2 regions of the Ensifer sp. Root142 genome follow, and region 2 is predicted to be linked to the other one. Evidence: riboswitches for the same ligand, from Rfam matches in the RefSeq annotation. Region 2 holds a riboswitch; the other holds the start of a gene.
The links. Region 2 has a riboswitch for S-adenosylmethionine ahead of metA (homoserine O-succinyltransferase). Riboswitches for the same ligand answer to the same signal wherever they lie in the genome.
Positions count from the first base shown of each region.

Region 1: it holds a riboswitch for S-adenosylmethionine, as region 2 does, so the genes downstream of both, ASD52_RS13750 (O-succinylhomoserine sulfhydrylase) here and metA (homoserine O-succinyltransferase) in region 2, are expected to answer to the same signal.

Region 1 is NZ_LMFK01000012.1:256,455-259,853, reverse strand. Features, by position in the region: gene ASD52_RS13765 (transporter substrate-binding domain-containing protein) at 1-39, opposite strand, end outside; tRNA gene ASD52_RS13760 (tRNA-Gly) at 225-299, opposite strand; gene ASD52_RS13755 (2'-deoxycytidine 5'-triphosphate deaminase) at 380-1,477, opposite strand; SAM riboswitch at 1,552-1,630, shown strand; gene ASD52_RS13750 (O-succinylhomoserine sulfhydrylase) at 1,675-2,859, shown strand; gene ASD52_RS13745 (CDP-alcohol phosphatidyltransferase family protein) at 2,902-3,399, opposite strand, start outside.
Region 2 is NZ_LMFK01000046.1:185,593-188,991, forward strand. Features, by position in the region: gene ASD52_RS31350 (RidA family protein) at 1-213, shown strand, start outside; gene ASD52_RS31355 (MoxR family ATPase) at 335-1,174, shown strand; gene ASD52_RS31360 (NUDIX domain-containing protein) at 1,171-1,623, shown strand; SAM riboswitch at 1,816-1,893, shown strand; gene metA (homoserine O-succinyltransferase) at 1,957-2,883, shown strand; gene ASD52_RS31370 (VWA domain-containing protein) at 2,898-3,399, shown strand, end outside.

The DNA of each region.
Region 1 (3,399 bases), on a different contig from region 2:
CAGATACACGCACAGAGCCAGCAGTCGGTGGATTTTCATGGGCAATGGCCAGCGCGTCTCTTGGTGGTACCGCACGGCCAGCGCGGCCGCAGATGATTCATGGGTGATGACAAGATTAGCCGGATGGAACCGGGCTGGCTACTGGCTTCGGCGTCCGACGGTTCGGGCCGTCGCACGCAGGAGTGCCGGCTCAAAGCGCGATGGGCTGACATTGAAGAAAAAAGTGGAGCGGGTGATCGGGATCGAACCGACGACATCAAGCTTGGGAAGCTGGCGTTCTACCACTGAACTACACCCGCAGCGCTTCGGAAACTTCCTCAACCGCATGCATCTGTCAAGGACCGTTGCGCCGCGTTGCCGCGCAACGGCACTTTTTCTGTTACTCCGCGTGGAAATGCTTGGAGAGCTTGAGACCCTGAGCCTGATAGTTGGAGCCAAGACCGAGGCCGTAAAGTCCCTCCGGGCGTTCCAGCATATGTTCATAGACCAGCCGGCCGACGATCTGGCCATGCTCGAGGATGAAGGGAACCTCGTGGCTGCGGACTTCGAGCACCGCTCGGCTGCCGCTGCCGCCGGCAGAGGCATGGCCGAAGCCCGGATCGAAGAAGCCGGCATAATGCACGCGGAATTCACCGACCAATGGATCGAACGGCGTCATCTCGGCAGCGTAGAGCGGCGGAACATGCACAGCTTCGCGCGAAACGAGGATGTAGAATTCGTCGGGATCGAGGATCAGCTCGTCGCGGCCACGGCTATAGAGCGGCTCCCAGAAGTCGAACACGGCATGCTGCGCCTTCTTGTCGACATCGACGACCGCGGTGTGATGCTTGCCGCGGTAGCCGATCAGTCCGTCCGGGCCCGTACCCTTGAGATCGATCGAGAGCGCGATCCCGCCGCCGCTGACATTGGGCTTGTCGCTCGCAACCAGCATATCGCTTTCATGCAGCGCCAGCAGTTCCTGCTCGGAGAGCAGCGACTGGCCGGTGCGGAAGCGGATCTGCGACAGGCGCGAACCGCGCCGCACGACGATCGGGAAGGTGCGCGGGCTGATTTCGAGGTAAAGCGGTCCGCGATATCCAGCCGGGATCTTGTCGAACTCCTGGGCGCGATCGGTGATGACGCGGGTGAAGATGTCGAGGCGACCGGTCGAGCTCTTCGGATTTGCCGAAGCCGACATGGTCTCCGGCAGATCGAGGCTTTCCATCAGCGGCACGATATAAACGCAGCCGGTTTCCAGCACGGCGCCGTCGGAGAGATCGACGACATGCAGTTTCAGCCGGTCGAGCTTGTCGGCAACGAGATGCGCCGGCCCCGGCATGAAGCTCGCGCGCACGCGAAATGCCTTGGCGCCGAGGCGCAGGTCGAGGCTTGCCGGCTGGATCTGATCGGTATCCAGCGCCTTTTCGCTTTTCAAGCGTCCGGTCGCAAACAGCGCGGCGATCGCGCGGTCGGCCAAAATCCCAGTCTCGCGGCCCATTTCGATCCTCTTTTCAGTTGCGAGACAAAACCAAACTCCAGGAATTGACGCAAGCGCACCCAAGCAGTATTGGAGCTTTATCCCGTGGTGATTTGGCCGGTCGGCTTGCAGCCACGTTAAACAAGTAGCTAAAAAGGCCGGGTTTCAAACCGGCCCTTCACGCGGCCGGTTTTTTTGTTTTTGAAGGTGATCGTCACATGAGCAAAAACTGGCGCCCGGCAACCCAACTCGTCCACGGCGGAACGACCCGCTCCCAGCACGGCGAGACGTCCGAGGCGATCTTCCTCACCCAGGGCTTCGTCTACGAGACATCCGAGGCGGCGGAAGCACGCTTCAAGGGCGAGACCGAAGGCTTCATCTATGCCCGTTACGGCAGCCCTACCAACGACATGTTTGAAAAGCGCATGTGCATGCTGGAAGGCGCCGAAGACGCGCGCGCCACGGCATCAGGCATGGCTGCCGTCACTGCCGCCATTTTATGCCAGCTGAAGGCCGGCGACCACATCGTTGCCGCCCGCGCCCTCTTCGGCTCCTGCCGCTGGGTGGTCGAGACGCTGGCCCCGAAATACGGCATCGAATGCACGCTGGTCGACGGACGCGATCTCGCGAACTGGGAAAAGGCGATCCAGAAGAACACCAAGGTCTTCTTCCTGGAAAGCCCGACCAACCCGACGCTGGAAGTGATCGACATTTCAGGCGTTTCTCGGCTCGCCAACCAGATCGGCGCCAAGGTCGTGGTCGACAACGTCTTCGCCACGCCGCTGTTTCAGAAGCCGCTGGAACTCGGCGCGCATATCGTCGTCTATTCCGCCACCAAGCATATCGACGGCCAGGGCCGGTGCCTCGGTGGCGTGGTTCTGTCCGACAAGGACTGGATCAACGAGCATCTGCATGACTACTTCCGCCACACCGGCCCGGCGATGTCGCCGTTCAACGCCTGGACGTTGCTGAAGGGCATCGAGACGCTGCCGCTGCGCGTCAAGCAGCAGACCGAAAACGCCCGTCGCGTCGCCGACTTCCTCGCCGAGCGGCCGCAGATCGCCAAGGTGATCTACCCCGGCCGCGCGGACCATCCGCAGGCCGACATCATCGCCAAGCAGATGACCGGCGGTTCGACCCTTGTCGCCTTCGAACTCAAGGGCGGCAAGGATGCGGCCTTCGCACTGCAGAACGCACTGCAGATCGCCCGCATCTCCAACAATCTTGGCGATTCCAAAAGCCTGATCACCCATCCGGCGACGACGACGCACAAGAACCTGACGGACGAAGCTCGCGACGAGCTCGGCATTTCCGCCGGCACCGTTCGTTTCTCCGCCGGTATCGAGGACAGCGACGACATCGTCGAGGACTTCGCCCGCGCGCTGAAGACCGTCAAGGCCTGATACCCACGAACAAGACGGCCGCCCCGAGATCGGCGGCGGCCGCTACTCGACGTCGCGAAAACGCGTTCGCGCGAGCACAATGCGCGATAGCGCGGTGTAGAGGCAGACGACCGCAAACAGCGCCGCCAGCAGCGGAAACCACGTCGGGAACAGGCAGAAGGCCAGGAAGGCGGCGATCGTCTCCGTCGCCTCGGCAAGCCCGGTGGTGAAGTAGAGCGATTTTGCCCCCCGCACATCCGTCGTCATCGCTCGCTTTTCGGCCATAATGGCATAGGCGAGAAAACTCGATCCGTTGACGTAGAACGAGAAGAGCAGCAGACCGCCGACAAGACCGTTGGCCTGCGGATCGGCGCCGATGAAGCCGAGCGGGATGGCACCGTAGAAGGCGAAGTCGAGCACGATGTCGAGGAAACCACCGAAATCGGTTTTGCGCGTGGCGCGTGCCACCGCACCATCAAGTCCATCGCAAAGCCGGCTAACGACGATAACAATGGCGGCGGCAAGGTAGTATTGTCCGGCAATGAGGACAGCGGCAACGAG
Region 2 (3,399 bases):
ACGATCGAGGGCGCGCTGAAAGAGGCGGGCTTCTCGCTCTTAGACGTGGTGCGCAATCACTACTACGTCACCGATGCCAGTTTCGCCGACCGGGTTTTTCCGATCTTCGGCGAGATGTTCGGCGAAATCCGCCCTGCCGCCACCATGATCGTCTGCGATCTCATCCGCCCGGAAATGCTGATCGAGATCGAGGTTACCGCCTTCCGCGGCTGACGTCTGACGGGTCGCAGCCAGCGGCAGTGACACCTGCACCGCTTATGCGCTACTGCAGAAGCATGACGACGGCCCTCGCCCGCAGGACCGTTTTCCGCATCACTATGACCGGAAGAAGCCCATGCAATTCGAAGGCACCGCCGACTATATCGCCGACAAGGACCTGATGATCGCCGTCAACGCCGCGATCCGGCTGGAACGGCCACTGCTCGTCAAGGGCGAGCCCGGCACCGGCAAGACCGAGCTTGCGCGGCAGGTTGCAGCTGCTCTGGGACTCGACCTGATCGAATGGAACGTCAAGTCGACGACCAAGGCGCAGCAGGGACTTTACGAATATGACGCCGTCTCGCGCCTGCGCGACAGCCAGCTCGGCGACGAGCGCGTCAACGACGTCAAGAACTACATCCGCAAGGGCAAGCTTTGGCAGGCCTTCGAGGCCGGGAAGCGTGTGGTGCTCTTGATCGACGAAATCGACAAGGCCGACATCGAGTTTCCGAACGACCTGCTGCAGGAACTCGACCGGATGGAGTTCCACGTCTACGAGACCAACGAGACGATCCACGCCCGCCAGCGGCCGATCGTCGTCATCACCTCCAACAACGAGAAGGAACTGCCGGACGCTTTTCTGCGCCGCTGCTTCTTCCACTATATCCGCTTTCCCGACGCAGACACGCTCGCCCGCATCGTCGAGGTGCACTATCCCGGCATCCGCAAGACGCTGCTTTCGGCAGCCCTTGCCGCCTTCTACGATATCCGCCAGGTGCCGGGGCTGAAGAAGAAGCCCTCGACCTCCGAAGCGCTCGACTGGATCCGCCTGCTCGTCGCCGACGAGATCGACCCGGCCGACCTGCGCGCCGATCCAAAGACCATGCTGCCGAAGCTGCACGGCGCGCTTCTCAAGAATGAGCAGGACGTCCACCTTTTCGAGCGCCTGGCCTTCATGGCACGCCGCGACGGATGAGACCGGACGCCAACAAGGTCCTGATCTACGCCACCTGGCGAGGGCATCTGCTCGTCTTCGACGAGCCGGACTTTCCCGATGTAGATCTGCAGGTCCCGGGCGGCACGATAGAACCGGGAGAAAGCCCTGAAGCGGCGGCCTTCCGCGAATTTGTCGAGGAGACCGGGCTGACGCCGCCGCCGGCATTATTGCCATTTAAAACGCAGGACTATCACTTCACGCAGAACGGCCGGAAAATCTGCCATCGCCGGCACTATTTCCATGGGCCGTTAGCCGGCGAACAAAAGGAACCCTGGCTGCACCGCGAAATGACGCCGGAGAGCGGTGGCCCGCCGATCCGCTTTCGCTTCTTCTGGCTCAGTCAGAGCGAGGCCGGCAAGCGGCTGGGATATGGCATGCAGAACGGTCTGGACTTGCTGCACCTAGCAACAGATTGCCCCTCACCCTAACCCTCTCCCCGCAAGCGGGGCGGGGGAACGCGGCGACCGCAACCTCATCACCTGCTGTAAGCCTGAAAGGGAGCCGAACGGCCGCGGCAATGTCCCTTCTCCCCGCCTGCGGGGAGAAGGTGGCGGCAGCCGGTAGAGGGGCCAACCCACACGAATCGTTTTTCATTGACCCCCGCGGCCTTGCCGCGCTATCAAACAATCCGTGGTGATTTGGCCGGCCGGCTTGCAGCCACGTTAAACAAATCGCTAAAGGGCCGAGGAAACGTGGATTTTCCGAGGACCGGTCGCGATCAATCGCCGCCGGTTTTTTTGTATTGATCGAGTGGAAGCCCCATGCCCATCAAGATACCCGATACGCTGCCCGCATTCGAGACCCTCGCGACCGAGGGCGTGCGGGTGATGACCGAGACCGTGGCGATCCGTCAGGATATCCGCCCGCTCCAGATCGGGCTGCTGAACCTCATGCCGAACAAGGTCAAGACCGAGATCCAGATGGCGCGCCTCATCGGCGCCTCGCCGCTGCAGGTCGAGCTGTCGCTGATCCGCATCGGCGCGCACCGCGCGAAGAACACCTCCGAGGAACACCTGCTTGCCTTCTACGAGACCTGGGAGGAGGTGAAGGCCCGCAAGTTCGACGGCTTCATCATCACCGGCGCCCCGGTCGAAACGCTGGAATACGAGGACGTCACCTATTGGGACGAACTCAAGCGCATCCTCGACTGGACGACGACCAACGTGCATTCGACGCTGAACGTCTGCTGGGGCGCGATGGCGGCGATCTATCATTTCCATGGCGTGCCGAAATATCCGCTGAAGGAGAAGGCTTTCGGCGTCTACCGCCACCAGAACCTGCAGCCCTCCTCCGTCTATCTCAACGGCTTTTCCGACGATTTCGCCGTGCCGGTGTCGCGCTGGACCGAAGTGCGCCGCGCCGACATCGATGCGGTGCCCGACCTTGAGATCCTGATGGAATCGAAGGAGATGGGTGTGTGCCTCGTGCACGAGAAGAAGGGCAAGCGCCTCTACATGTTCAATCACGTAGAGTATGATTCCACTTCGCTATCGGACGAATATTTCCGGGATGTGGATGCGGGCGTACCGATCAAGATGCCGCATGACTACTTCCCGCACAATGATTCAACCCTGCCGCCGCAGAACCGCTGGCGCAGCCATGCGCATCTTTTCTTCGGCAACTGGATCAACGAGATGTACCAGACGACGCCCTACGAAATGGACCTGATCGGCAGGAACGAAAGCTAGGGCCGGAGCCGCGGATGTTCATCCCCTTCTTCCTCGAATTGAAGGCCGCGAAGATCCCGGTGACGCTCCGGGAATTCCTGTCCTTGATCGAGGGCATGGAGGCGGGCATTGCCACCTTCGATATCGAGGCGTTCTATTTTCTCGCACGCACGGCATTGGTGAAGGATGAGCGCCATATCGACCGCTTCGACGGCGTATTCCGGCATTGTTTTTCCGGCCTTGAGGCCATCAATCCGCCAGACGAGTTCGCGCAGGGTGAAATCCCCGAAGAGTGGTTGCGCAAGCTTGCCGAAAAATATCTGACCGAGGAAGAGAAGCGCCTGGTCGAAAGCCTTGGCGGCTTCGAGACCCTGATGGAGACCTTGCGCCAGCGGCTCAGCGAACAGGAAGGGCGCCACCAGGGCGGCGCCAAATGGATCGGCACCGCCGGCACCTCACCCTTCGGCGCCTATGGCTACAATCCCGAAGGTGTGCGCATCGGCCAGGACGGCTCGCGGCACCGGCGCGCGGTCAAGG